DNA from 4 places in the Halobacillus sp. 12SKB genome. Region 3 is predicted to be linked to each of the others. Evidence: predicted binding sites of a transcription regulator. Region 3 holds the regulator's gene; each other region holds the start of a gene.
What was found. Region 3 encodes LexA, which represses DNA repair genes until DNA is damaged. Its sites were predicted from a motif close to CGAACATATGTTCG; they were not measured.

Region 1 (7,679 bases), 1.6 Mb from region 3:
GAATATATTTTCAATATGAACGGGATTACGACCGCATTTCTCAATGATTTTCGACCGATTGTTTCAAGCTTTATCCTTCTTATGCTGTTTACACCTTTTTATATCATCTATCAAGGCACAGAACTGTTCCTGTTTAAGGATGAGAAGGAGTCGGAAGAAATCGCTACCCGTATGAACAGTTTTCTAGGATCTATTTCCTTCAAAGGGGGCGGGGGTTGGCTTTCTCATGCGTTATCAGAGATCGGGGCCCATTTTAAAAACGTAAAGTTTCTCTTAGGATTTACGGTCATTGCGGGCGCTCTCATCGTAAGTATCGTTTATACCATGACCGCAGAGCCGCTGATCGATCAGTTTCGACTGATTTATGATGATGAAGGGAAACTAGTCAGTTCGATGCCACACACACCGGAGTATGTATTTTTAGGTACCGATGCTCTCGGTTTCAGCGTACTCGACCAAATTCTGGTCGGCGCGAAATACACGATCATTTTCGGTCTTGTAATTGCTTTCCTGCGAATGGCCATTGGATTCCTTTTAGCTATTCCATTTGCTTTCTTTCTCCCAAAAAAGATACAGCTCGTTTTTGAAAAACTTGTGGATAGCATGCACTTCTTACCGATGACGATCATCGCCTTTTTACTATTGAAGCCGGTGTTATGGATGCCTCCGGGCGGGTTTACGACGACAGAAACAGAGAGGATCCTTTATCAGGGAATCATTTTGACACTTTTAGCTGTTCCGCTTGTTATAACATTGTTCGGTAATGAGATGAAATTGATTATGAAAGAGGAGTTCGTAACAAGTACAAAGGTGCTTGGCGGCAGTTCTGTTCATTTGTTGTGGAAGCACTTAATGCCGCATTTGAGCGCACGCATGGGAATTATTTTTGGGCAGCAGTTTATCCAGACACTGCTTATTTTCATCCACCTGGGCGTGTTTGATATTTATTTTGGAGGGACAAAAGTAAGTTATGATTTTGTAGCAGACCCACCAACAAGTACCACCTATGAATGGTCCGGAATGATTGGAGCAGCCAAGGATTCGTTGATGACCGGGCGCTGGTGGCTCATTATTCCTACACTCCTTTGTTTCATGGCGATGATTGTTGCGATGCAGTTGATTGTACAGGGAATCAAGGAAGTGCAGCAGCGTCGTGTCGGCGTACCTGTAGAACAGAACACATGGCTCAAGAAAATTTTTCGTAGAAAAGAAACGCGCGGAAGAAAAGCTGATTCCCTGAAGGAAGCGGATTTTGAGTTTGTGCCAGAACAGAAAAGGACTGATGAATCTCGGGATGACCATGGATATAGGAGAAAGTCGATATGAATCATATTCCTGTCTTTGAAATGGAAAAGATGAAGCTGCGAGGACTAAAAGTAACCGATGCTCCTTCTTTGTTCAAGTTCATGAGCCGTCCGGATACGATGAAGTACATCACTCCCCATCCTGTCCGGTCTTTGGAGGAGATGGAAGCTTATGTAGAAGAAAGACTGGTTGGATTTCATAAACAAAAAGAAATTCCGTGGGTGATTGAGGATGGAAGAGGGAGATGCATCGGCCTGTTCCGTTTTCACAAATTGAATCTGTGGCATAGAAAAACAGAAATGGGTGCGGTCATTCACCCGGATTACCAAAAGACTGGGGTTATGACAGAAGTACTTCTTACTGTTCTGCCTTATGGATTTGAGATATTGAATCTGAATCGGATTGTCGGAGACATTTTTGCTGGAAATGAGGGGTCACGAAAGCTCTTGAATAAATTTGGCTTCCGCGAAGAGGGAGTATTGAGGGAAACAGATTTTGATGGAGAGAGATTTCAGGATACTGTGGTGTTTTCGATGCTGAAAAAGGAATATGGGGAGATTAAACAAACGTTTGACCAATCATTCATGAAGCATCTCTTCTAACAAGAACTGTTTTGTATGTTAAAATGGGACAAAATAAGAGGACGATTGAAGAGGAGGATCGCTTTATGAAAGAGTTTGATCAATTTAAAAACAATGGTGAAAACAACGATAAAAAGAAGAACCAATTCACAATCATTAAAGATGATTCCACGGATGGACATGGAGGTTATGGTGTCGGTTCCATCAGTTTGGAGAATATGACCCCGGTTATTGTGGACCCTAATGAAGACGAAGCCTATGTTGATATGGGTGCTCTTCACGCGCGTAGTAAAGTAGAAAAACGCATCAAGTTCATTACCGATCGTGAAGTCGTTAAAAACGGACTAAAATATTGGATCGCTTGGGTCACGGTCGATCACCAGGAAGGAAAACCGTGTTATCATGGCGTAGCCGCCAGTGAGATTGTCGTGGACCGGTCCATCAAGCGCGGATACAAATTGATGCCTGAACATGTAAATCATATGGATAAATCCTTGAAGGGGCGGTTTGTCGTCGATCACCTTGATGAGAAGTCGAAGAAGCTGCTCGGCGGATATTTGCGTGACTTTAAACCGGAATTATGGGAGAACACGGCGCAGGAACTAAAAGATTCCCTAGGTGTACAATAATTCATAACTGTAAGGTCATAGCATCGTTACGTAGAGAGGGAAATCTGTAGGGTTTCCCTCTTTCTCATTAGATTTTGTTGTGAAAGAAAGGAGTGTTTTTTTTGAAAAAGATTTTAGAAGATGATGTAGTGTTTCATTTTGTGATTGCTCTTGTGGGATTGATCTCAGGAATCCTTCATTTCCTGTTTAAATGGTCTTTTTACGCAGATCATGAGTATTTAACATCAGGATTATGGTTTATTTCAGGCGCTTTCGTGATCTATGTGAGTTGCATATTCGTGTTCGGCTATCAGAAAAAGGCGAACGCAGGAAACAAAGAATTGGATTAGGACGAGGCAAGTCTCTATTCCCATTTTTAAAAAGAGGCACAGGGACATAGGACTGTGTGGCTAAGTATGAAAATTCCAGTTTACGATTCCCTCTTTTATGATAGAATAAGAACAAACGTTCGTGGTGGAGGGAGCCAATGATGGATAACCGGAATCGTGATCGCGGGACGATCAAGTGGACATCGCTCATGCTACCGGAGCATGTAGAGATGGTGAAAAAACTTTGGAAAGAAGATCAGCGTGTAGAAAAAGGAATCATGGATGAACAGAAAGCTGTCGAAATTGACTTTCTTTTGCAGCGGGCACTAACGGACAATCTGTCTGTCCAGGTCAGAGTCCACAATGGTTTCGAGTATGAAGATATAAGGATGAAGGTGACCCATGTAAACCGTAACAACCACACAGTAGTAGGGGTGGATGGACAGACGAAAGAGAAGGTCCGCATCTCTCTGAATGATATTGCTGACCTCGCTATTTTGTAAGGTGTTCACGATTTGTTCACAAAATGTTCATGAAAAAAGTGTAAGAATTCAGACGCCCAATCTTGACGAATCAGCGATAAGGGTAATATATTAAGTAACACATGGGTTATACATGTTTACTAGGACAGAGAAAGCGACCGGTTCCCCCGGTCGTTTTCTCTGTCTTTTTTTATTTTGTGATGAACGTTGATTCATTGTTTTTTTAAAAAAAGCGAAAGGTCATCCGTTGTGAGGATGACCTTTCGCGCCAAAGGGAACGAGAGTCGCGCCAAAGGGAACGAGAGTCGCGCCAAAGGGAACGAGAGTCGCGCCAAAGGAGGCGAGGATCGCGCCAAAGGAGGCATGGATCGCTCCAAAGCGACCGAGAACGCTTTAAAAGAACCAGTCCACCACATCTTTGAACCATGGATCATCTTTAAATTCATCATCCACATCTTTACTTTCGTCCCCGCCACAAACATCCTTAGGAATATCGGACTCTTCCATGTACACTAACCTTTCCTGAGGACAGTTGGGACCTGCAACATAGCCGGTTTCAGGATCAATGTAGACTCCTTTTACCCCTGGTGGTGGAATGAAGGCAGCTGTAGGCTCATTCTCATGTATTTTCTCCATCGTATCCGCCCAGATGGCTTTGGCATATCGGTGGTCGTTGAAGTCTTCGAGCGGCTTACTGCCTTCGTCATAACCGACCCATACACCGGAGACGTATTGAGGGCTGAAGCCAATCATCCAGCTGTCGTTGTCGGTGGTTCCGGATTTCCCTCCATACATGCGTGAAAGCTTCCCTTTGATTGGAGTACCTGTGACAGATGCATAATCGGCATCTAAGACAGGATCGAACATTCCTGTCATCATGTGGGAGACAGTGAACGCCCGTACTCGATCGACAGCATCGTCTTTATTGTAAGATGGTTTGTATTCATAAAGAACATTCCCGTGCCGGTCCGTAATTTTAGCGATCGTATGACCTTCAATGGACTCCGTTCCCTTCACCATTTTTCCATAGGCACTGACCATATCAAAAAGGGAGATGGAGGAGTATCCTAAGGCAAGGGAAGGATGTGGTTTGAATGTTTCCTCGACCCCGAATGTCTTCATCGTTTTTCCTAGTTTTTCTGGTCCGATATCCATGTGGGTTTTCACTGCATAAATATTATCGGAAACGGCCAGGGCTTGAGCCATGGAAATTGGTTCTTCTGCATATTGGTCGTTGAAGTTGGATGGAATATAAGGATCGGTTTTACCTTCTACTTCAATCTCAACAGGCTGCGTCTCTTTCATCGTGACAGGGGAGTACCCTTCCGCAAGCGCTGCATAATAGAGAAAAGGTTTGATAGTAGAACCAACGGACCGTTTCGCCTGGGTGGCTCTGTTGAACGGACTCTCTCCATAATCTTTACCACCGACAAGGGCCGTGATCGCTCCAGAATGGCCATCCATCACAGCAGATGCGACTTGGATTTCTTCACTTCCTGGAATGTTTCTTTTCACCTGCTCTTCCAGAATTCGCTGATGAGCTTCAATTAAAGTGGTGTATATATGATAGCCGCCTGTCTGCACACTTTCTCTGTCTACATCAAGTAGATGAGCCGCTTCTGTAACGACCTGGTCCTGGAAATAGGGAGCAATCTCCTGGATCTCTTCTTTTTCATCGTCCGCATAGGAGATGCTCGCTTCTACAGCTGCTCTTTTTTCAGAGGATGTGATATAGCCGTTCTCTTCCATTTCAGCTAAGATTTGCTGCTGTCTTGCTTCTGCTCGTTCCGCGTTTGCGAGTGGCGAGTAATAGGTCGGACCTTTAGGGATTCCAGCTAACATGGAGGCTTCAGTCAAAGTAAGGTCCTCTGCATGTTTATTGAAATACTGCCGGCTCGCAGCTTCAATCCCATAAGCCCCATGTCCGTAATAGATCGTGTTCAAGTAACCTTCCAATATTTCATCTTTGTTATAAAAAATTTCTAATCGTAGAGCGTAAAGAGCCTCGTTCAGTTTCCGCTTCCACGTTTTATCATGGGACAGGTATAGGTTTCTTGCGTATTGCTGGGTGATGGTGCTGGCCCCCTCGGCCATTCTCATTTGCTTAAGGTCCGTAAGCGCAGCTGCCGCAATACGCTTCAAGTCGAAACCGAAGTGGTTATAGAAACGCCGGTCTTCAATCGCAAGTGTCGCGTCTTTGATAGATTCGGGCATTTCCTCTATATTGATCCAGTAACGTTCTTCTGCGCCCTGCTCTTCTCCTATGATTTCCCCGTCCGTCCCATAGAAGACGGTATTCTGTTCAGTCATCAATGATGGAGGCCCCTGGGTGATGGCGTAGATCAGTACGCCGATGATTCCGACAATCCCTATGATTGTGCCAAAGACGGTGAGTTTCACTCCTCGGATCGCCCATCTATAAGTGGTTCTGAAAAATGATCGCATTCTTTTATACTCCTAACTGTTACGAATGTATAAAGACTGCTATTATTATGTGAGAATACGTAGTAAAATAAACTTCTTGAGTGAAACAAACGTATAAACGATGAAAGATATTTCATAGATGAAAAAGGAGAAATGCAACATGGGTACATGGTTTACTGAGAAACAGACCGATCATTTCGGGATTACAGCGAAGGTCAATCGCTCCCTGCACAGTGAGAAGACAAACTTTCAAGATTTAGAGATGCTGGAAACAGCGGAGTGGGGGAATATGCTCGTTCTTGATGACATGGTCATGACGACAGAAAAGGATGAATTTGTCTATCACGAAATGGTTGCCCATGTTCCATTGTTTACCCACCCGAACCCAAAAAACGTTCTTGTCGTGGGTGGCGGAGATGGTGGCGTCATCCGTGAAGTTTTGAAACATGAGAGTGTAGAAAAAGCAACTCTTGTTGAAATTGATGGGAAAGTCATCGAGTATTCGAAAAAGTATCTGCCTTCCATTGCCGGGGCACTTGAAGATGAACGGGTAGAAGTGAAAGTGGATGATGGCTTCATGCACATCGCCAAAAGTGAAAACGAGTATGATGTCATCATGGTTGATTCCACCGAACCTGTTGGTCCAGCGGTTAATCTTTTTTCCAAAGGGTTCTATGAGGGAATTGCCAAAGCATTGAAAGAAGATGGCATTTTCGTAGCCCAAACGGATAACCCATGGTTTAAAGCGGATCTGATCCGCCAGGTGTATAGCGACGTGAAAGAAACATTCCCGATTACAAAAGTATATACAGCGAACATCCCGACTTATCCAAGTGGACTGTGGACATTTACGATGGGAAGTAAAGTTCATGACCCTCTACAAGTCAAAGAGGAACGTTTTGAAGATATCGATACGAAATATTACACAGACGAAATCCACCGCGCATGCTTTGCACTGCCGAAGTTCGTCAAAGATCTTACGAAGGAGTGACTTCCATGCGTTTTGATGAATCCTACTCTGGAAAAGTATTTATCATGAGCCGGGCGACGGAGGAAGAAGCGGACGCTGTCATATACGGCATGCCGATGGACTGGACTGTCAGCTTCCGTCCTGGTTCACGCTTCGGACCGAATCGTATACGTGAGGCTTCCATTGGGCTGGAAGAATACAGCCCGTACCTTGATCGTCACCTGGAAGAAGTGGACTATCATGATGCCGGCGATTTGATGCTGCCTTTCGGGAATGCTGCGCGGAGTCTGGATATTATTGAAGGGTATATCGATGAATTGCTTGAAAAAGGAAAATTCCCCCTCGGTCTAGGGGGAGAGCATCTCGTCACATGGCCTGTCATTCAAGCGATGTATAAAAAACATCCGGACCTCGCCATTATTCATATCGATGCCCACGCGGACCTTCGTGAAGAGTATGAAGGGGAAGTGTTGTCCCACTCAACCCCGATTCGCAAATCTTGTGAGCTGATGGGGGCAGAGAATGTCTATTCATTCGGCATCCGTTCCGGCATGCGTGAAGAGTTTCAATACGCCGAAGAATCTGGTATGCATATGGCTAAGTTTGAAGTGTTGGAACCTTTGAAAAAAGTGCTGCCTGAACTTGCCGGCCGTCCGGTATATGTCACAATTGATATCGACGTGCTCGATCCTGCCTTTGCCCCTGGAACAGGGACGGCAGAAGCGGGCGGGATCTCGTCGAAAGAACTGCTTGCAAGCATCCATGCGATAGCCGACAGCGATTTGAACATTGTGGGAGCGGACCTCGTTGAAGTCGCTCCCGCGTATGATCCGACAGAGAAGACGCAGATTGCTGCGGGCAAGTTCATCCGCGAAATGCTTTTAGGGTTCGTCAAATAAATGATAGAATGGAACAAGCCACTGTGAGAGGTCTTCATGGTGGCTTTTCTATATGGATTGACCTATTTGAAAAGACACGAT
Region 2 (7,679 bases), 350 kb from region 3:
ATGGGCATTTAGATCATATTGGAGGAGCTGTGATTAACGGGAAACCTTCCTTTCCCAACGCAAACCATTACCTGCGGGTGGAAGAGTGGGAAATGTGGGCGGATAAGAAAAGTTCAAAAGAATATAGAATCCTCTCTGAATTGGAGGATTCCATCACCCTGGTACATAAGGACATCGAAATACTTCCAGGAATCAAACTCCTTCATACGCCGGGACACACCCATGGGCACCTTTCTGTCATGGTGAATTCAGAAAATGAAAGACTTCTCATTGTCTCTGATCTATTGAATGACCCCTCAACCCTCAATCATCTCCCATCGCATATCGGGTTGGAAGTTTCCCCGGAAAAGGGACGTCAAACGAGAAAAGCCATCATGGACTTTGCTAAGCAGCAAGGGATCATGCTCTTTGTATGTCATTACCCATTTCCCGGCCTGGGATATATCGATCAGGATAATGGCAATGATCGATGGAAGCCCCTGCTCACAGAAAAACATTAAGGCTTCCCGAAGGATTGAAAAAAGATGACTATAGATAAAGTGATTCACTTGTTTGCATAATTCGGCGATCTCAGGTACTTTCAATCAGGAGATAGGAAGAAGACTATCCAAACTTTATTACTTACTTCACAAGGAGTGTCTATGAATGGAACTCACCGGCATCCACATACTTTCTGGTTTCTTAGGTTCAGGAAAAACCACGCTATTGCAGAGAATACTGGAAGAAGAATATCAAAAAGGACGAAAAGTAGGCGTGATCATGAATGAAGCAGGCGAACTGCCGATTGATACCCAGTCATTGCCTGAGGGCACCCCTTTAAAAGAACTGTTAAACGGCTGTGTCTGCTGCACACTTTCTGATAAACTGGAAACTCAAATTTCGGATATCCTGTTCCAACATGATCTGGATGTCCTCTATATAGAAACGACAGGTGTTGCACACCCGGTTGAGGTATTAGATGCGTGTTTAACGCCCCTTTTATCCGATAAAGTTAAAGTGAATTCGATTATCACCATGGTCGATCCCAATAGTTGGGCAGGACGGCATAACCTCAGAATCCCACTCAGAAAGCTGATTACAGAACAAGTCAAGCATGCAGACCTTGTCATATTGAATAAATCAGACCAGCTTACAATACGAAATAAAGAGAAATTGATGAGAGAATTAAATGAGATAAACCCTGGTGGTAAGGTGCTTGCAGCTAAACACGCTCAAGTTCCCCGGGATACTTTTTCAAATATAGAGGTTAAACAAAGGCGTGACCATGAAAAAGAACAAACGATCGACCATCTTCATATTAAGACATATGTTCATAAATTCTCCTCTCCCGTTAACCAGGAACGATTTGAAAACTTCTTGAAGTCCATGCCTGAGCAGATTTATCGTATTAAGGGATATATACGACTGACAGGTCAAGCAGGAACTCAACTTTTTCAATATGCTTATGGAATGCCAAGCTTCACCCCTTCTCCTCTAAATTTGGAAAACAATTTAGTGTTTATTGGTGATGATCTTGATCATGCGGCTTTGAAAGAGGAACTGAGAGAGGTAGAGGAAAAATCTTCTCCTTCACATTCAAGTACGCAAGATTAGTAGGCGTGTTTTTTTCATTTAAACACCACTCATCCCTCCCCCGAGGAAGGAAAGGTCTATACATCTGATTATTTTTTGAGTTGTCGCTAAACCTACAAATATGGAGGTGATGGGTAATGGCAACGAACCAGCCAAAGGCAGGAATTGAGGTCGGACAAGGAAGAAGAGAGAATCCGGAACCATTGAATCCAGGCCGTTCCGGGACAGATCCAAATAAAGTAAAGCAGGAAATTCAAAAGGATGTAAACGCAGGGATAGGCGCCATGACATCGCGTGAGGCAGGATCCATGAAAGACTAAAGAACCACTATTTTGTGGTTCTTTTTTTACATACTTATTTTCTTGCAAATCTCAACGATTCTAATGTACCTTTTCTAGTTTCCACTAGAGCAACCGTACATTCACCATATTTCGATGACAGGATTTCAAAGTGTCTTTTTATAGCTCTCCCTCTTTTTATAAGGGGTTACAGACAAAATATTGGCGAGCTTGAACGACCGCACAGTCTTACGAGTATAGCAATAAGCCAAAACGGTTTCCTCTTTGATGGATACTACGCGGATGACCCTTTGTGAGATCTTTCCTTGGTCAGCCATGTAGATGAGTTCCAGTTGTTGTTTCTCCTCTAAAGCCCTTCTCAATACGCCATTCATTGATGATCACTCCCTTAACATAAGCGCGAACGTTTGTTCTGATTATGTATATGTTACCACACGGGCATTAGAAGTAAACTGGTAAATGAAGGTCTTTAGTCATACTATAAAGCTTAAAAATGACAAAGAATATTACTCCCAAAAAATTCCACAGGGCGAAATATTCCCCGGCATACGCCAGGGCTATTCTGATGTACAACGAGGTTTTGTATCAGTTATTCATCCATTTCCCGGTTGTTATCGTCATTATTAGTTCTTTCATCAAAAGGGTCCTCAAGATCAATTTCCCTGTCACCAAACTCGATCTCCTGGTCCTCTCTATCGATGATCGGATAATCAACATCAGGCCTCGTATCCTCGCCATCATCTCTGTCCAAACGGTTTCTTTGATCGTCCTGGTCATAACGTGTCGGCTGGTAATTCACATCTTCCGGTTCATTTGGTTCGTTGCCAGCGCAACCGTTCAAAATCGCTGCAATTAAAATGCCTAATAAAATCGGTCCTTTGATTTTCATGCATTCACCTCCTGTTTCAACCTCTAATATTTACTAAAAGCCATGAAATAAGTCATTATAAAAACATTTTTATTTTTTAATGGACAGGCATTCATGACCCTATAAATTTCAACTAAAAAACCACACGGAAAATCCCATGTGGTTCTGAAGTAAAGATATTTAAATAAGCGAGAATCTTTCAGACTTCGTATCCCGACTGTTCGGCCCTACGAAAACGTCAAACTCCCCGGCATCACTCTTATGTTCCATGTTCGCATGATAATACCTGAGCTGCTCTTCTGTCAGAGTGAATTGGACGACCTTCTTCTCACCAGGATGGAGATAAACCTTTTCGAAATCCTTCAGCTCTTTCAGCGGGCGGACAACTTCTCCAACTAGATCTCTTACATATAACTGAACGATTTCTTCTCCCGCATAGTCGCCTGTGTTGGTGACTTGAACAGAAACAGTCAACGACTCATTTTGTTGGATCCGGTTAGAGGAGATCGTAAGTTCGTCATAATCGAATCGGCTGTAGCTCATTCCGAAGCCGAATGGAAATAATGGTTCGTTCGGGATATCAAGATATTGAGAGACATAGCGCTCCTGCGCATCTGGCGCGCCTTTAGGACGGCCTGTATTGTAACGGTTGTAGTAGATCGGCACTTGTCCGACGGAATAAGGCATCGACATCGTCAATTTAGCCGAAGGGTTCACTTCGCCGAACAGGAGATCGGCAAGCGCGTTCCCGCCTTCGGTTCCTGGATACCACGCCTCAATGACGGCGTCGGCGTTCTCGATGACTTCCCGTAGATCAAGGGGACGACCATTGAAAAGGACGGCTGTGACAGGTTTGCCTAATGATTTGATTTTTTTCAGAAGCTCTAGCTGGATCTCAGGAATGCGGATGTCTGCCCGGCAGCCAGCCTCCCCGCTCATATCGGAATGCTCCCCAAGCGCTACAACGATGGATTCCGCCTGTTCCGCTTTTTGCAATGCGGCTTCCATTTGTTCGTCCGTTCCCGTTTCGATGCCGCATCCGGCTGAAGTTAGGAGCTGGCTTTCATTTAAGTATTGGGAGAGGCCGGAAGCAACGGTAACGGTATCATCGGCTGAACCTCCCCATGACCATGGCCCGAGGATATCGGTATTTTCGGCAAACGGACCGATCAGTGCGACTTTTTGATCCTGCTGCAACGGCAGGGTCTGTTCGTTTTTCAGGAGCACCATCGATTTTGTGGCCAGTTCACGGGATGCTTTTCTGTTTTCAGCGGAGAGGATATGGGTTTCTTCCTCTTGTTCACTCGCTCCCCGGTAAGGATTATCGAACAATCCGAGTTTCTGTTTCAATTGCAGGATGCGCAGCACAGCTTCATCGAGGATGCTTTCTTCCAATGTCCCCTCTTCGATCAGATCTTCTACATGATTAACGTAACAGGATGTCATCATTTCGACATCGACGCCCGCTTTCATCGCTTTTTCTGCTGCCTGCTTTTCATTTTCTGCGACGCCGTGAGGGATCAATTCCTTCACCGCTCCCCAATCAGAGATGAGCACACCATCAAAGTTCCATTCATCCCGGAGAAGTCCTCTCATTAACGGTTCATTTCCTGTCGATGGCATGCCATTTAAAATATTGAAAGCTGTCATCACCATCTGAGCACCTTCATCTAACGCAGCCTTGTAGGCGGGAAGGTAGTTTTCACGCAGCTGCCATTCGGACATATCGACGGTATTGTAATCACGGCCGCCCTCCGGTGCCCCATAGGCAGCGAAGTGTTTGACACATGAAGCTACTTTATAAGGATCATTTTCCAAATCTCCTTGAAACCCCCGGACGAATGAACGGGCGAACTGGCTGTTCAGGAAGGTGTCTTCCCCGGTACTTTCCATGACACGTCCCCACCTCGGTTCCCGTGATAAATCCACCATCGGAGCGAATGTGACGTGGACGCCCGCGACAGCCGCTTCTCTAGCTGCAATGGAAGCACTCTTTTCAGCCAGCTCCATATCCCAGGAGCAGCCGATCGCTAAGGGGACAGGAAAGATGGTCTTGAACCCATGAACGATGTCCGACATGAATAACAACGGAATCCCTAACCGGCTCTCTTCCATATGAACCTTTTGAATATTGATCGTTTCTTTCGCTCCTGAAGCTCCTAGGACCGAACCTGTACGTTTGATATCTTCTTCATCTATATTCATGTGAACCATCGGACCTGTAATTTCTCCCCGATCGGAAGCTCCTTTAAAAAATGGTGTGGCCAATTGGACGAGCTGCCCTACTTTTTCTTCTACGGTCATTTGATCCAATAAGTTTTTCAGATGATGTTCTGCCATGAATGTTCCCCCTCAATATAATAGTTAGTGAAACGTTTCAATAAAATATAACTGCAGTATAATGCCACCAATCTTATCCGTCAACTGCTTTGAAATAGTCATTAATTAAGGTTTATTAAATTTTATTAGAAAAATCAAAGAAGTAGTTGAAAGCGGATACAAAGTAAATTATAATACAGTTATCGAAACGTTTCAATAAACTTTAATTTTTCAAAAAGGGGTGCTTTATGTGAAGGGAAAACTATGGTTGTTGATCGCAGTTGTTATGACATCATTGATGTTGGCAGGATGCTCAGACAGTTCATCCTCTGAAGGGGATGAAAACACGGTAACGGTGTGGGCGATGGGAGAAGAAGGAAAAAAACTGAAAGAGTTCAGTAAAGATTTCGAGGAAAAGAACGAAGGTTTGACGGTCGATGTGCAAGCTATTCCATGGGATACAGCCCATGACAAATTGTTGACAGCGGTTGCCTCAGGAAATGGACCCGATGTCGTTCAGCTGGGTACCACCTGGGTACCGGAATTTGCAGAAGCAGGAGCTCTACTGGACTTATCTGAATACATGGAAGACTACCCGAATTTTGCAAAAGAAAATTACTTCGATGGTTCTGTAACAACGATGGAACATGACGACCAGGTCGTAGGAATTCCTTGGTATGCCGATACACGGGTCATTTACTACCGGAAGGATATCTTGAAAGAAGCGGGTTATGAAGAAGCACCGAAAACGTGGGACGAGCTGAAGGATGCGGCTCAAACGTTAGCGGACCGTGGCGAAGATTCCTATGGTCTTGACATCGATCGAAATGATCAGATCACTCCTTTCATTTTCGCGTGGCAGAATGGTTATGAAGCGAACCTTGAGGAAGGAAAGTTAAATTTTGATTCTCCGGAATTCAAAGAAGCGATCCAATACTATACGAGTTATTTCGAAGAAGGAATCAGTCAGAAGCAGGAAGGAAAAGACATCGTAGAAGCTTTCAAGGATGGTTCGAAACCGATGTTCTTCAGTGGCCCTTGGATGATCAATATCATCAATGACCAGGCTCCGGACCTTGAAGGGAAATGGTCGACAGCTGTCATGCCTACCAAAGAAACGAATACGTCCAGCATGGGTGGTGCCAATCTATCCATTTTTGAGAGCTCCGATAACGTGGAAGGCGCCTTGAAGTTCATTTCCTATATGACGGATGTGGATACACAGTTGAGCTGGTTGGAAGAGTCCAACACCCTCCCTTCCCGTACGGAAGCGTGGGAAGATCCAGTGATGCAGGAAAATCCGATGTATGCAACATTCGGCGAACAGCTGGAGAATACGAAGCCTGGTTTGCAGACCGAACAGTTTGAAAGAATTGCCCAGGAACTACTGGCTCATATCGAACGCATTACCGTAGGTGGCGCTGACGTAGAAAAAGAGCTTGAGGAGTTCAACCAGGAAGCTCAAAGCTTGATCGAAGAATAAAACATCACATGGCAGGATGGAATGGAACCCCCATTCCATCTTCTTTTATCCATGTCACGACAAGGTAGGTGGGTTTTCATGAAATTAAAAAATAGACATCCTTATATGTTCATATCTCCAGCTGTTCTACTGTTATCCCTTTTCAGTTTGATTCCGATTCTTATTGCCTTTTTCATCAGTTTTACGGATATGAACTTGAAAGGTCTGGCCGATTGGTCTTCGATTTCCTTCATCGGTCTTGAAAATTACCAATCCCTATTCGCTGATGATAAATTCATCAAATCCATTTTCAATACGATCTTTTATGTCGTCATCGGTGTTCCATTAGTCATCATTTGTTCATTGTCCATCGCTTTGCTGCTGAATTACGGGACAAGCAAACTGTTCACGATGTTCCGGGCCGTATACTACATGCCTTCAATCACGAACATCATTGCGGTCGCTGTGATCTGGGGTTATTTATACAACACAGAGTACGGCTTGTTCAACTACTTACTCTCTTTACTTACAGTTGAAAATGTTCCATGGCTGCAGGAACCGACCATCGCTAAGATCTCACTGATCATCTTAGCGGTCTGGAAAGGGATCGGGATCAATATGATCATCTTCCTCGCCGCTTTGCAGGGAATCCCTAAATCCTATTATGAAGCAGCCGAAATGGATGGAGCGAACCGCTTGCAGGTGCTCTTTCACGTAACGTTACCGCTCCTGCGCTACGCCACGTTCTTCGTAACCGTTACCACCCTGATCGGCTGGATGCAGTTTTTCGAAGAGCCGTTCGTCATGACCGATGGCGGACCATTGGACGGCACGATTTCCATTGCCCTGTTCATTTACAAAGAAGGTTTCCAATTCAGCGAATTCGGCTATGCGGCCGCTGCGTCCTTTGTGCTTTTCGCGATGATCATCATCGTAACGATGCTCCAATTCAAATTCAGAAAATCAGATACGGAATATTAATAGAAGGGAGTTCCAGCAGTTATGGCAGTAGCGACTAAGAAAAACAAATGGGAACAAGCGCTTGTCATCTTTATTATGGTAGCGGGAGGCATTCTCGTTTCGATTCCATTCATTTGGATGATTTCAAGCTCTTTCAAGCCTGAAAGTGAAGTGTTGGCCATCCCGCCGACCATCATTC
Region 3 (7,679 bases):
TTCGCGATTATATTTTCCGGAAAGATGAGCTTCAGCCATCGCCATTCCGGTCGCCATTGCAATACCTTGTCCTAGGGGACCTGTAGTTGCTTCTACACCGTCTGTATGACCAAACTCTGGGTGCCCAGGGGTTTTGGAATCCCATTGCCGGAAGGACTTAAGGTCGTCCATCGTCACGTTATAACCGGATAAGTGGAGCAGGCTGTAAAGAAGCATAGATCCGTGTCCGGCTGATAGGACGAAACGGTCGCGGTCAAACCAGTTCGAGTTTTTCGGATTGTGATCCATGAACTGAGTCCATAGTGTATATGCCATCGGCGCTGCACCCATCGGCATTCCCGGGTGTCCGGAGTTTGCTTTTTCTACTGCATCGATTGTTAAAGTTCTAATCGTATTGATTGATGTTTGTTCAAGGCTGTTTGCCATGTTCAACATTCCCCTTTCTTTTCAGGTATATGTACCATGTATTATCCTATAATGAAAATCATTTTGAAACAAGCTTTGTGCAAAATTTCGCACAGCCTCAAACCTAATTTCCCCCTTATCCAGGGAATTAAACAAGAAAAAATCCGCATTCGAAAATTATCGAATACGGACGATTTGGCATTAATTCTTTTTTTCGTTCTTTTGCATTTGACGAAGCTTCTCTGGAGTTACGTCATTCCCTTTCGGATCAATGACGGTCACACCTTTCAACTGATTTTTGAAGGATGCACGTGCATTTTTCAAATATTCCTGGCGCAGCTTCTGCTGTTCTGCTTTTTCTTCCTTCGAAAGCTCTTCCTGCTTAGATTTATTAGCTAGTTCATTTATACGATTAATTTTTTCTTTTGATAACATAGATCCTTCTCCTTTACTCATAGTCTGGATCGTAAAACATGAAAAAGACAAGAAATCCTAAGATCCTTGTCTACATACCTTATATTATCGTGATTCTTCTTCTTTTTCAAGCGATAGGTGCTCCTTGTATCTGCGATGCACCGTAGCTTTTGATACATCATATCCCAAACCTCTCAAAGTCGCTGCGATATCTTTGAATGTCAGGTCACTTTTCCTTAAGCGAACAACTTCTTCAATAGGAAAGTCGATCCTCTCACGGCCGGGTGCCTGATCACGGTTGGATAAGTTGGCGGAGGGATCGTAGCCGCCCTCTACCGCTTTTCTCATCCCCCTCCGTATTTTCATATTATGTATTTTCCTTTGGTATTCTTCTACGATGCCAACAATCTGTAATACCATCGAATCTGATTCCGATAACTGTAATTCTCCATGATTTGAAAGGGAGTACACCTTGACCTTCAAACGGTTCATTTGATGAAACAAAGCGATCTTCGTATTTCCTCGGCCTAATCGTGTTTCATCTTGGATTAATAAGGCTTCCGCACGCCCTGAAGAAAAGTATTCCAGCATGCGGAAAATCCCTTCACGTTCGATATCGTAACCACTCGCTTGTTCTTCAATGCAATCCACAACTTCGAAGCCGTGACGCTCCGCCATGGATGTCAGCTCAGCTTTCTGCCGCTTTAAAGAAGTTACTTGAGCTTCTTTTTCCGTACTTACCCTGCAATACAAAATTACTCTCACTTGGATGTTCCTCTCTCTTTCTCTATTAAACAGCTGTGACCATAGAATAATAGAGAATGATAAAACTAACAATAAAAAGAATGATGTAGGTGTAATCCAGCTTAGATAATTTGTTAAACATTGATAACCCCTCCGCTTTCCTAGAACGAACGTTCCTAAGAACCTGTGTTCGCGTTTGTTAATTCCTATTATATACGAACACAAGTTCTTGTCAATGGTTTTTTTCGAACGCGTGTTTGTATTTTTGAAATATAAGTGGTACAATGTGGTTACTATAATCCTATGTACGAGGTGCTAATCTATGAGTAAACTTTCAAAGCGGCAGCAGGAAATACTAGATTTTATTAAAGAACAGGTTCTAGCAAAAGGATATCCACCGTCCGTAAGGGAGATCGGTCAATCCGTTGGTCTTGCTTCAAGTTCGACTGTGCACGGTCACTTATCCAGATTGGAGAAAAAAGGATACATTAGACGCGACCCCACCAAACCTCGTGCCATCGAAGTAATTGAATTAGAAGAAGATCACAGCATCCCGAGAAGTGAAGCTTCTTACGCTCCAGTAATCGGTAAAGTCACGGCGGGTTCACCGATTACAGCTGTTGAAAACATTGAAGAATATGTCCCTCTACCCGATACACTTGCAGGGTCGGATGACAACACATTCGTACTAATCGTACAAGGGGAAAGTATGATTGAGGCAGGAATTCTTGACGGGGATATGGTCATCGTCAGACAACAACAAACCGCACAGAACGGCGACATCGTTGTTGCGATGACAGAAGACGAGGAAGCCACTGTGAAGCGGTTCTTCAAGGAAAGAAATCATGTTCGCCTGCAGCCTGAGAACGCAACGATGGAACCCATTCTATTACAGGATGTATCCATTCTAGGAAAAGTCGTAGGTCTATACAGGACCGTACACTAAAAGAAAGAGGCGAGTTTAGTTAAACTCGCCTCTTTCTTTATTTATGTCACACTCCAGAGCGTTTACGGATAGAGGTTAAAGGAAGTTCAGATGATATATTATTTATTATGATCATTCTCACCTGTTTTGGCTCATAGCAGTAATATGTTCATCCTGAATGCCGACCACTCTGACCACTCTTTGTGATCAGGCGCGCCTTCGCGTTTGATATAGATCCACTCCCATTTGATCTTCTCCAGTTTTGAAAGCTGTAAGTATGCTTCCATTGGTAAACCTCTATGGCAGGAACATTCGTTCGTTTTTTGTTATATGTAACCTCTCAAAAGTATAGAAATACGTAGAAAAACCCTTGAAGCTAAAGGCCTCAAGGGTTTTAAACTTTAATACGTCTGCAAATATTGTTCGCGCTCCCACGGATGAACCTGAGTGCGGAACATATCCCATTCGATTTCTTTCGCTTCAATGAAGTGTTCAAATAGGTGTTCGCCAAGGGCTTCTACCATAATTGGATCCTGATGCAGCTCTTCCAGTGCATCATACAATGTAGCAGGTAGGTCTTTCACCCCGTGAGCTTCCCGCTCTTTCTTATCCATCACGTAAATGTTTCGATCGACAGGAGCAGGTGCTTCCAGTTTGTTTTCCACACCATCCAGTCCAGCAGCAAGAAGTACAGCCATCGCCATGTATGGGTTCGCTGATGGATCCACACTGCGCACTTCGATTCTTGTGCTCAATCCACGGGATGTCGGAACACGTACGAGTGGACTACGGTTTTGACCGGACCATGCTACATAACACGGTGCCTCGTACCCTGGTACAAGACGCTTGTAGGAGTTGACGGTAGGGTTCGTCACGGCTGTGAAGTTCGTTGCATGCTTGATAATGCCTGCTGTGAACTGATAAGCCACCTCAGAAAGTTGTTCCTTCCCTTTCTCATCAAAAAACGCATTGCCCTTTTCATTGAAAAGAGACATGTTCGCGTGCATACCAGATCCGTTTACACCAAACAATGGTTTAGGCATGAATGTTGCATGCAAACCATGTTGACGCGCAATAGTTTTTACGACGAGTTTGAATGTTTGGATATCATCGCAATGCTTGACGGCATTTGCATATTTGAAATCAATTTCGTGCTGACCAGGAGCTACTTCGTGGTGAGACGCTTCAATTTCAAAGCCCATTTCCTCAAGCTCAAGGACAATATCACGACGGCAGTTTTCACCAAGGTCGGTCGGTGCTAGGTCGAAATAGCCGCCTTTATCATTCAATTCCATCGTTGGTTCGCCTTTTTCATCTAATTTGAATAGGAAAAATTCAGGTTCTGTACCAATGTTGAAAGCAGAAAATCCGAGTTTCTCCATTTTTTTGATGTTACGCTTCAAATTGTAGCGTGGGCACCCTTCAAAAGGAGTTTGGTCTGGGTTATAGATGTCACAGATGAATCGTGCAACTTTCCCTTTTTCTGAAGTCCAAGGGAAGACGACGAAAGTATCCAGGTCTGGCACCAAATACATATCTGACTCCTCGATACGAACGAATCCTTCAATAGAGGACCCGTCAAACATCATCATGCCATCAATAGCTTTATCCAACTGGCTTAGTGGAATTTCTACATTTTTGATTGTACCAAGCATATCCGTGAACTGCAGGCGGATAAACTTGACGTTTTCCTCATCGATTTTTTTGTAAATTTCTTCTTTAGTTAAACCCATTGAATTTCTCCTCTCAACACAATATTAATGGAAGAACCTTGACATTTCTCCCTGTCTTATTGCTAATTTACCTTGTCTTCCCGCTGTGAATAGTTCTCGTTGCAGCATACGACGAAGTTCTTTTTCAGTAAGTTCATTGTGTACTTCCTTCACTTGGTCCTCATCATATACCTCATTATCTGGCTGATCATTCAGCTTCAGAACTTTCTTGATTCCGGCCATGTTCACACCCTGATCGATCAAGTCTTTAATTTCAAGAAGCCGATCGACATCATTGAATGAGAACATGCGGCGGTTCCCTTCTGAACGGGCCGGCTGAACAAGCTCGTGCTGTTCATAGTACCGGATCTGCCGTGCAGTAAGGTCTGTCAATGATTGAACAATCCCCATCGGGAATAACGGCATAGAACGACGAATTTCATCACTCATCGACGTGCCACCTCCCCATAAGAATGATACTTTAATTATACGACACGAAAGGGATATGTCAACATATGTGAGGAATGTTCACACAATTTGGAGTTGTTTTTTGAAAGGGTTACCATTACCTTTACTTCAAGCTTTGACCATACCCTCTTCTACCAACTGCTGCACTGCTTGTACGACAGCGATCTTTACATGCGCATAAGTCAATCCACCCTGGACAAAGGCTGTATATGGGGGGCGAATAGGACCGTCAGCGGTCAATTCGAGACTCGCTCCTTGAATGAAAGTCCCTGCAGCCATAATCACTTCGTCCTCATACCCCGGCATGACGCTCGGCTCTGGTTTGAATTGGGAATTGACTGGAGATGCCTGCTGAATGGATTGACAGAAGCTGATCATTTGTTCAGCGGTTTTAAAGTTGACGGACTGAATTAAATCTGTCCTCTTCACATCATAAGCCGGGTTGGTGTCGAAACCCCATTCACTTAAATATTTCGAAGTGAAAATAGCTCCTTTCAAAGCTTCTCCCACGACATGAGGGGCAAGAAAAATCCCTTGATACATCTCTTGCAGGCTGTTCAAACTCGGGCCCGTTTCCTTCCCTAACCCAGGAGCCGTCAAACGATAGCTGCATTTTTCAATTAGGGATCTACGTCCTGCAATGTAACCACCGACTCTGGCAATTCCGCCTCCCGGGTTCTTAATTAACGAACCAGCGATCATATCAGCGCCTACTTCAAGCGGCTCTTTCGTTTCTACGAATTCACCATAACAATTGTCAACAAAAATAATCACATCGTCTTTTATCTCACGCACAAATCGAATGATCGATTGTAACTCATCAATGAGAAATGAAGGGCGGTCCTCATACCCTTTTGATCTTTGGATGGCTACGACCTTCGTCTTTTCTTGCATAGCTCTTCGGATTCTATCATGAGCAAAAGACCCGTCTTCTTCTAAAGGAACGGTTTGATAGCTGATACCAAAATCCCGTAGAGAACCTGTATCCTTCTCGTCCTCGGAACCTATGACATCTCTTAGGGTGTCATAAGGCTCTCCGGATATGTATAGCAGTTCATCTCCCGGACGTAGTACTCCGAATAAGGCAGTGGTGATTGCATGTGTTCCTGAGATGAGCTGAGGTCTGACAAGGGCATCTTCCGCTTTGAATATTTCTGCATACAATGCTTCCAGAGTGTCCCGTCCGAAATCATCATAGCCATAACCTGTTGTCGGGTTAAAATGAGAATCGCTGACCCTCAGTTTATGGAAGGCCTTTAAAACTTTTTCTTGATTGTTCTCGACAATCTCGTCAACCCTATGATGTTGGTTCTTAATCTCTTTTTCTACACGCTGTTTCAATTCTTGAATGTTCATGATGGGTCCTCTTCCTATCTTGCAGTATTTCGTTGTTCCAACGTTTTGTTCACATTTATAAAATTTGGTGTTTCAATGGGCGTTCGGGATGGATGAAACCATGAAGGGCATAGCCCTCTTTTTCCTCATAAAAATTTATACTCGTAATCATACTGTAGGCTTTGAATTGCTGCAGCCGTTTCCCTTCAGAAGCCGGCACGAAAACATCATACTCATCCCACTCTTCTCTTAAAACCTCTTCGATTTTATGAAGAACACGTTTACGATCAATTGGATCATGCACGCTCACTGTCAGTGAAGGGAAGGAGTGCGGAATGAAATCCTCCTTCAGAAGATCTTTCTTATTATAAACGGTTAGTATCGGCAGTTGGCCAGCCCCAAGTTCATCCAACAACTTCAATACCGTCTTTTCCTGCTGCATATGATCAGGGTGTGAAGCATCAACCATATGAACGATAAAATCTGCTTCTGTCACTTCTTCTAACGTAGATCGGAATGCTGCTATGAGCGTCGTTGGCAAGTCCTGAATGAAACCTACCGTATCAGAAAGGAGAGCCAAAAAGCCAGAAGGAAGGCTCATCTGCCTTGTCAGAGGATCGAGTGTAGCAAACAATAAATCCTCTTCAAAGGACTGGCTATCGGTTACTCTATTGAAGAAAGTCGATTTACCAGCATTCGTATAACCGACGATCGCCACTTGAAAGGCGCGGTTTTCTTTTCTCCGCTTCCGGTATTGTTCACGTTGTTTAACGACCGTATCCAACCTCTTCTTAATATCATCAATTCTCCGTTGTATATGACGGCGGTCGGTTTCCAGTTTGGTTTCACCAGGACCTCGTGTACCAATTCCTCCACCTAACCGGGATAACGCTGTCCCTTGTCCGGATAACCGAGGAAGCAAATATTGCAGTTGAGCAAGTTCCACCTGCAATTTTCCTTCTTTTGTACGTGCTCTTCCTGCAAAAATATCAAGGATCAGTTGACTCCTGTCGATCACACGTACCCCGACTCTATCCGCTATATTTCTAAGCTGACCAGGTGATAACTCATCATTAAATATGACAAGCTCAGCTTCAGATTCCTCAGCTGCTTCTTTTATTTCTTCCAGTTTCCCTTCACCTAAATATGTAGCCGGGTGAACCCGGTCACGCTTTTGAGTTATAATTTTACATACTTCTCCATCAGCGGTCTCAGTTAGTGACTGAAGCTCTTCCAAAGAAGACTGAAACCGTTCTACCTTTTCGGATGGATCTTTTCTTGCAACTAACACGACCAATTCTTTTGCCATCTGTCTCTCACCTACTCTTCCATCTGCCTGTATCTTTTTCATCATAACAGAAAAACGATTCCTATGAATGTATGACCGTTCAGTTCAAGTCTGTTTCTTGTAGTGGAAAAACAAAATCTTCTGCCTGTAGGGTCATCAATGTCTTCTTCTTGGGGTTAGGGGTGCTGATTACTCTCCAGGCATGTTTTCGAATGGCCTCTTCAATGAGGTTTCTTACATAGCGGGCATTTGAAAAATTCTCTTCTCGTCTGGCGTACACGCAGGCCAGATGTTGGAAAAGTTTTCGTTCCGCCTCTTTTGTTAAACAATATTCCCTTTCTTCAATCATTCCAAAAGCTATCTGTGTAAGTTCTTTGGTAGAATAGTC
Region 4 (7,679 bases), 800 kb from region 3:
TTTTTTCGGTGAAGCTCGACCTAGGATATATTACAATAGAAACAGATAAGCGGTGATGCTTATTTATCTCATAACTATTTATGATTTGGTTGTCATAAATAGGTCAGTAACGTTGTTTACTGATGAGTGTCACGGAAAAGTCTTTCCTCTCAAAAGAACTTTTCCAACAATTTATTCCCTCACTCAAAAGTTAACCAGTCGTCTCTTTTGGCCCATGCTCACGCGAGCATGGGCACTTTTTTTATGCCTGGCCTTTTAAATATAAGCTCCCTTGAAGACTCAGTTTCGAGACAATTGAGTGGTTCTAGGGGCTCCGGGAAAAGGTTCGTCTTGCTCCATCGTCCAGACACTTGCGTCATAAGCAGAACAGCAAAGGAATGAAAAACACATTCCTTTGCTGTTCTGCTTATGCCAGTCGTGTCTACCAGGACGATTCCGCATTTGAACACTTTCCATGGGGCGGGCGGTGAGCCTCCTCAGGCTACGCCTTCCGGGGTCTCACCTGTCCCACACGTCCTTTTGGTTATCCGGTTCCGGCGCCTAGCGGCTAGTGAGACTTCCCTCGCTTCTGTACGATAAGTCAACATCGAATCACTCCGTTCTTCATGTTTCCTTTATCTCCGCCAGCTCAGTCCAGTCCATACGCCGCTGATCAAGGCGCCTGCACACTTAAGCTAGGAGTCTCGCCACTCCCCCACAGGAAAGCGAGTACCTTCCCAGCCACCCCTGGCGCATAATCCAGGTAACGAACCCTGGAAAGTCTCGAAACTTAGTCTGCAAAAATCCTGCCATTTACTTAAATAAGTTGTGTGTGGCAGAGCTTTGGATTTGAAAGTATGAGCTTTGGTAATTGTGTTTAAAATAACGGAATGATGGATGGAAGGGAGCTTAAAGGTGATGAGAAAGTTAGATGGTCAAGTTGTGTTGGTGACTGGTGCAAATCGTGGACAGGGAAAGGTCATTGCAGAATATTTGTTATCTCTTGGAGCATCGGTGGTGTTTGGAGCACGAAATGTCCACCTTGCAGAAGAGGTAGTGGCATCGACCGGATCTTCTGAAGCATTGGCTGTACAGTTGGATGTAACGAAGAATGAAGAATGGGTAGCTGCAACAGCTGAGATCGTCAAAAAGTTCGGGCGGCTGGATGTACTTGTGAATAACGCCGGTCTTTTAATCCGAAAGCCTTTTATAGAAATGAAAACGGAGGAGTATCAGCAATTGATCCAAGTGAATCAGCTTGGGGTATTTTTCGGAATGCAGGCCGTTGTTCCTTATATGATTAAACAGGGGAAGGGTTCCATCGTGAATAACTTGTCCATCTCTTCTTTCGCTCCGATTAGTCAGTCATCTGCATACGCAGCAACCAAAGCATCTGTGGTGGCTATGTCGAAAGCTGCAGCTATTGAACTCGGGCCGTCCGGAGTTCGTGTCAATATGGTTCACCCAGGCGGCGTGGAGACGGAGATGGCGACAGAGGGAAAAGGGGTACCGGATTTTTATAATTCTATCCCGCTCGGTAGAATTGGGCAGCCCCTGGAAATAGCTAAAGCTATTGCTTTCCTTGCTTCTGACGACAGTTCCTATTGTACGGGAACGGAAATCGTTGTGGATGGTGGAATGACGTTAGGAACGGCTGATCGATGATCATTTAGGCTTTTTGTAGGTAATCATAAATTCTTCTTTTGTGAGATAAAAGTCACGTTCTGGTCTGCGTTGTAACAAATGATGATTTTCGAGCTTATAATAACTTATCCGTTTGTATGGGTCATCATCAATGATAGGAAGCTCCTGCGTCTGTTTCATATATTGATCGACGGCATGTTGAACGAGGTCAATATCCAGGGCAAGATCCCGATCCTGTTCTTCAAACAATTCATAGGTTTCCCGGGACATGTAGAAGTTTTGAATAGGTACAGCTTTTAAGTAGGGGGCTAAAAGGTCATAATCCAAGGAAAGGTCCTCTTTGATGATCACACTCAGAGGAACATCTTTCGGTTTGGCATCCGCATAGGCATGGACGGCTTTTCGGACATCGTGGATGGATAAATCCTTCTTCTCCAGTTTCGGCTTCTTGTTTTTTTTTCGGCTCCACATGTTGTATTCCTCCTAAATGAAATTTTGCTTGAGAGGTGTTTCAAATGAAAGATCAACCGGTTCAGCCTGAACTCGATTTCTTCACATTACTTAATCCTGACTTTGGTCGTGGTGAAGAGCAGAGAGGAAACAAAGGGCAGAAAGAAGAAAAGGTGTAATTGTAGTATAGCAGAATCGTCGGAATGAAACATTTTTTAAGAATGTTTAGACTTTTGTTGGGTGATTTGGTAAATTAAAGAATATGAGCGGTAGAATCGACCTAAGTGGAGACTGCCGCCACTTGAAAAGAAAGAGGTGTTGTAGTGGATGACATATGTTCATGGAAAAGAATATGAGATTAATCCGCAGACCATTGCTCTTATAGCCAAAAACGCAGAGGATGGACAAGCTGTTACGGAAGTTTTGGAGACGGATGAGCGCTTTGTCATTTCAAAATGTCCAAGTGATCTAATTGATCGTTCCTGCCGTTACTTTGCAAGCAGCCTCGATGGTCGGATCGCTGGTACAAAGCAGCTGACCGGTTACACACATAAACCCCCGATTGTCATATCAGAAGCGATGGGCATTTATTTCTTCCCGATTATCTCCCCGAAACGAAAAGACTGCTCCTGGATCGCCCACAAATATATCCGCTCCTACCGTGGAGAGCCCAACAAAACAACGACTGTTCAATTTACGAACGGGATGTCCGTCAATCTTCCTGTTTCTGATGGTATGTTCGCCAATCAAGTTCAACGAACCGCTCATTTGCGCGTCATTCTTGAGGACCGGTTCCATTCGACACCTGTGGTTGCTGATCATCGTGCCGAACGGATCGCTGAGACCTTCTCATAAGCTCGAACAAAATATTTTCCACTTTCTTTCGGATGGCTGGATTGAAATAGTTGCGCTTCTCCTCATATCCATGAGCCAAAAAAAGGAAAGAGGTAAAGGAATCGTTCCTGCCGGATTCAACGACCTGCAACTTCATTTGGTCCATTTGCTTTCTAAGTTCTCTCCGCTCTTTCCGCGCTTCCAATTCCATTTTACCGAGCATCTCCATGTACGGCTCCTTAATTTTGAATTTCCCTTGTTCCATGTGTTTCCGATCCTGCCTGATTACAGTGATGGCCATAGATAAAAACAAATAGCGGGAAGCGAGATCCAATTCGTTTTGTTTTAGATACCTCATGTCATTCTCCTCCGAATACGAACAAGTGTTCTTGTTTGTATTATACCACGGAAAGGTCCAATGTATGCAAGCTAGTTTTTAAAAAGGTTGAAAATGGCAGGAAGGGGAAATGATAGATAATGACTCACATACTGGTAGGCATGGAGCGGGATTTCAGATAAAATAAAGAAAAGCATACACTGGTCGCTAGTGTACATAAGGAGCAGCATCATGGATTCAGTGTTTGAAAAAATCAACCAATGGCGCCATTTAGCGGAGAATGACCAATTATTTGATTACATCATCAGGCAGCTGGAAGGATTGGAACGGTTTGGACCAATCCCGGGCATCCTATTTCCTCTTATTGAAGCATTCTTGCCGATTTTGCCACTTGTCGCCTTTGTTTTAGCCAATGCTGTCGTTTATGGGTTATTCAAAGGGTTTCTTTATTCATGGCTAGGGGCTGTTTTCGGATCTTTGTGCGTATTTTTTATTATTCGCCGATTAGGGGACAAGCGTTTGTTCAGGAAGATTACAAGACAGAAGCAAGTGAAGAGAGTGACGAAGTGGGTGGAGGAGCATGGGTTTGGACCGTTGTTCTTGCTCATGTGCTTTCCCTTTTCACCTTCATCCATTATTAATGTGGTTTCCGGGTTATCTCATGTCAGTAGACAACAATTTATCCTAGCCGTCCTTTTAGGAAAAGCTGTCATGATTTTTACGATTGCCTATGTAGGTTCAAGCATTGCATCGTTTGCGCAGAATCCAGTGAAATCCATTGTTGTCGGCGTTTGCATTCTGCTTTTCTGGGTCCTTGGAAAGTATATCGAAAAGAGAATACAAATGAAGGCGGAACAGAAAGCGCAGAGTGTGGATTAAGTTTGTCTCAGCAAGGGTAAAATGTTTGTAGCATAACACCTGGAGGCGCAAACAATGAAAAAGTATAAAAGAGCGATCAGAACGGTATTATTCGCCCTGTTGCTGGCTTTTGTGTTCCGCTCTTATTTATTCGCAAGCTATATTGTAGACGGCGAATCAATGGAGCCGACGCTCTATGACGGAAATTTATTAATGGTCAACAAAGCTGTCTATGATTGGCGGGATATCGGAAGGCAGCAGGTTATTGTCTTTCACGCAAATGAAGAAGAAGATTATGTGAAGCGCGTGATAGGAGTCGGCGGGGATGAGATTGCTGTTCGAGATGATCAGCTGTATATCAATGGTAAACGTGTTGATGAAAGTTACCTCGATCCACTTCGTCCGGATGATGGACTGCCTTTTACGGAAGATTTCACGTTGGAAGAGGTGACCGGACACCAGAAAGTCCCGAAAGGCCACTTATTCGTGATGGGGGATAATAGACGGGACAGCCTGGATAGTAGATACTTCGGCTTTGTACCTGCTGATACAGTCGTCGGAAAAGTGGATGTCCGATACTGGCCTATGAACCAACTCGGCGTGCAGTTCTAAAACGCAACCGTCCCTTTAAGGGCGGTTTTTTTATGTCTATCGTTATTCAACTATATGGCAGGATTGTGGAAGATATGATTTCGATATTTCCGGGATTCGTTGCTATGTTAGGCGTCAGGGGTGGTCGGGAAGCTACTCGCTTTCCTGCGGGGATGACGGCAAGCCTCCTCGTGCTTCGCACTGTGGGGTCTTGCCAGTCCATCCATTCCCGCGGGAGTCTCGCAGCTTCCCAACCACCCCATTCAGTGTAAGGGAGAAACGAACCCTTGTACCAAATTGGATGGTTCTTCCACTCTCCAACTGTTAGAGGTGTGAAGCGCTGTGGAGCAAGCTTTAACGTACTGTTGAGGTGTTCTAGTCATCCGCTTCCCATAATCATACGAGCTGACCTTTTAGGAGTGGTTTCGAGAATCTTCCTTGGCAAAGGGGCGGAGGGAAACGGTGAGACTCCTATGGGACGTGTGGGACAGGTGAGACCCCGGAAGGCGGAGCCTGAGGAGGCTCACCGCCCGCCCCATGGAAAGCGAACCTTTTCCCGGAGCCCCCAGAACCACTCAATTGTCTCGAAACTGAGTCTTCCACAAACGGGAGCGATTGTGGGAGAGCGGGAAAGCATCATAAACGGTACAAAAATGATAAAATAAATACAGAATGAGAAAGAAAGGAGCGGTCGGTATGGGGCTGCGTTTTTTGCTCGGTCGTTCAGGAGCAGGAAAAAGTACACGTTGCTTAAATGAAATAGAAGCTAAACTGAAAGATGACCCAAGAGGACCGGCGATCATCTACATCGTTCCGGACCAGATGACCTTCCAACAGGAATACGGCCTTCTAAAAAGAGAGGGAGTGGAAGGCTCGATTCGTGCCCAAGTCTTCAGTTTTTCACGGCTTGCATGGAGAGTGCTCCAGGAAACCGGAGGGGGGACGAAGAAATTCATCACGTCTACAGGGGTTCAGATGATGCTGCGCAAAATTGTTGAGGAACGGACGTCCGATTGGCGTGTGTTTCAAAAAGCGGTGGAGAAGCAGGGGTTCATTGAACAACTGGAGGGGATGATCACAGAATTCAAGCGTTACCGCATTACACCGGAGGATCTTCAAGCACAAATGGACGCGCTTGATCAGTTCGTTCACACCACAAGTCAGGAGCAGGGACTTAGGGACAAGCTGGATGATATGACGTATATTTATGACCGTCTTGTTGATGCGCTGAAAGATCAATACATAGATAGTGAAGATCAGCTGAAGCTTCTGGCCAGCAAAATTCCTGAGGCTTCTTTTTTAGAAGGAGCAGAAGTATACATCGACGGGTTCCACAGCTTTACACCTCAGGAGTATCAGGTCATTGAAACTCTTCTGAGAAAGGTGAAGACGGTTCATGTTACCTTGACGACAGAAGAACCGGCAGGAGAAGAGAATCCTGAGCTTGACCTTTTTCATGAAACGAAACAATCGTACCTTGATCTGAAAAAGGTGGCTGAGGAAGCGGGGGTCAGGCTGGAAGATACGGAGGTGCTTGACCATACCTCTGGTCGTATGAAAGACAAGCTCGCCTTTCTACATTTGGAAAAGTATTATGATGTAAGGCCGGCAGCTCCGTTTGAAGGAAAAGTACCGATTCAGATTGCAGAAGCGGTTCATCCTCGTGCAGAAGTCGAAGGGGTGGCACAGGAGATTCTTCATCTCGTTCGTGATCAAGGCTATCGCTATAAGGATATAGCTATTTTGATGCGTGAGCCGGACGTTTACCATAGTCTGATTGAAACACTTTTTGATGATTATGATATCCCGGTATTCATCGATGAAAAAAGGACGATGCTCAACCATCCAATGATTGAACTCGTCCGTTCCGGTCTTGATGTTGTGGAAGGGAATTTCCGGTATGATGCTGTATTTCGATTATTAAAAACCGGCTTTATTCCAGCGACAGACCGCAGGCATCCATTGAATGAAGATGCGATTGACGAACTGGAGAACTACGTACTGGAGTACGGCATACGGGCGCGCAGTCAATGGTTTTCAGATGAGCCCTGGATTTATCAGCGCTTTCGTGGATTTGAACAGTCCGCACAAACGGATGAAGAAAAAGCGAAACAAACCCGGATCAATGCGTACCGTGACCAAGTGCGCCAAGCGCTGCAGCCGTTTGATGAAGAGCTTAGGGCAGCCAAAACAATCGAAGAGAGGGCACGGGTCATTTATTTATGGCTGGAAGGTTTGCGTGTTCCAGATCAACTCGAGTCCTGGCGTACGTTTTATGATGAAAAAGGGGAAATTGAGCGGGGGCGTGAACAGGCGCAAGTATGGGATGATTTCCTGCAATTGCTCGATGAAATGGTGGAAATGGCTGGTGATGAAAAAATGTCGCTCCAAGTCTTCCGTAGTACCATCGATAGTGGTTTGGAATCTCTGACATTCGCCCACGTTCCGCCGAGTATGGACCATGTAATTGTCGGAAGTGTCGACCGTTCAAGGATGACAGGGATTAAAGCGGCGTTCCTTCTCGGCGTCACCGATGGGATGTGGCCGATGAAGCCGCCAAGTGATGGCATGATTTCCGAACAGGAGCGTTCCTTACTTGCGGAGCATGGCATTCAGCTTGCCGACGGCAGTAATCGCCAGTTGCTGGATGATCGTTTTTATGTTTACTTGGCTCTGACTATGCCCGCAGATCAATTGTGGGTCAGCTATCCGCTCAGTAACGAAGAAGGGAAGTCTAAGGTTCCGGCAACCCTCATCCAACGGATTGAAGAGTTGTTCCCGAATACGAAGGAGCATGTGCTTTTACAGGATCCTGATGATTTGTACGAAGCAGAACGGTTCATTACGAATCCGCAAAAGACGAGGTCGGCACTCACCTCGCAGTTTGCCCGCTATTTGAAAGGATATAGGATGCAGCCGGTCTGGTGGGACCTGCTGAATTGGTATATTGAGCACGAGCCTTCCCATGGATTGACGAACCGTGTAT

Region 1: ACQ4XT_RS07505 (YolD-like family protein) is a predicted target of LexA. The motif match lies at 2,953-2,966, and genes of this name have one in related genera.
Region 2: ACQ4XT_RS13955 (WYL domain-containing protein) is a predicted target of LexA. The motif match lies at 2,272-2,285, and genes of this name have one in related genera.
Region 4: ACQ4XT_RS19940 (YhjD family protein) is a predicted target of LexA. The motif match lies at 3,284-3,297, and genes of this name have one in related genera.

What each region holds. Positions count from the first base shown of each region.
Region 1 is NZ_JBRFWR010000001.1:1,535,933-1,543,611, forward strand. Features, by position in the region: gene ACQ4XT_RS07485 (ABC transporter permease family protein) at 1-1,326, shown strand, start outside; gene ACQ4XT_RS07490 (GNAT family N-acetyltransferase) at 1,323-1,907, shown strand; gene ACQ4XT_RS07495 (YwhD family protein) at 1,973-2,515, shown strand; gene ACQ4XT_RS07500 (hypothetical protein) at 2,617-2,844, shown strand; gene ACQ4XT_RS07505 (YolD-like family protein) at 2,982-3,326, shown strand; gene ACQ4XT_RS07510 (transglycosylase domain-containing protein) at 3,699-5,750, opposite strand; gene speE (spermidine synthase) at 5,890-6,720, shown strand; gene speB (agmatinase) at 6,726-7,598, shown strand.
Region 2 is NZ_JBRFWR010000001.1:2,804,930-2,812,608, reverse strand. Features, by position in the region: gene ACQ4XT_RS13970 (MBL fold metallo-hydrolase) at 1-500, shown strand, start outside; gene ACQ4XT_RS13965 (CobW family GTP-binding protein) at 646-1,593, shown strand; gene ACQ4XT_RS13960 (hypothetical protein) at 1,710-1,892, shown strand; gene ACQ4XT_RS13955 (WYL domain-containing protein) at 2,018-2,245, opposite strand; gene ACQ4XT_RS13950 (hypothetical protein) at 2,461-2,760, opposite strand; gene ACQ4XT_RS13945 (glycoside hydrolase family 3 N-terminal domain-containing protein) at 2,920-5,079, opposite strand; gene ACQ4XT_RS13940 (sugar ABC transporter substrate-binding protein) at 5,309-6,541, shown strand; gene ACQ4XT_RS13935 (carbohydrate ABC transporter permease) at 6,620-7,501, shown strand; gene ACQ4XT_RS13930 (carbohydrate ABC transporter permease) at 7,523-7,679, shown strand, end outside.
Region 3 is NZ_JBRFWR010000001.1:3,154,947-3,162,625, forward strand. Features, by position in the region: gene tkt (transketolase) at 1-426, opposite strand, end outside; gene ACQ4XT_RS15750 (DUF896 domain-containing protein) at 607-840, opposite strand; gene ACQ4XT_RS15755 (YneB family resolvase-like protein) at 925-1,584, opposite strand; gene lexA (transcriptional repressor LexA) at 1,886-2,509, shown strand; gene ACQ4XT_RS15765 (hypothetical protein) at 2,641-2,775, opposite strand; gene glnA (type I glutamate--ammonia ligase) at 2,890-4,221, opposite strand; gene ACQ4XT_RS15775 (MerR family transcriptional regulator) at 4,246-4,650, opposite strand; gene ACQ4XT_RS15780 (methionine gamma-lyase family protein) at 4,777-6,024, opposite strand; gene hflX (GTPase HflX) at 6,080-7,312, opposite strand; gene ACQ4XT_RS15790 (AAA family ATPase) at 7,392-7,679, opposite strand, start outside.
Region 4 is NZ_JBRFWR010000001.1:3,958,149-3,965,827, reverse strand. Features, by position in the region: gene ACQ4XT_RS19955 (SDR family NAD(P)-dependent oxidoreductase) at 898-1,644, shown strand; gene ACQ4XT_RS19950 (DUF3939 domain-containing protein) at 1,645-2,094, opposite strand; gene ACQ4XT_RS19945 (competence protein ComK) at 2,401-2,928, shown strand; gene ACQ4XT_RS19940 (YhjD family protein) at 2,849-3,265, opposite strand; gene ACQ4XT_RS19935 (TVP38/TMEM64 family protein) at 3,476-4,123, shown strand; gene lepB (signal peptidase I) at 4,178-4,714, shown strand; gene addB (helicase-exonuclease AddAB subunit AddB) at 5,390-7,679, shown strand, end outside.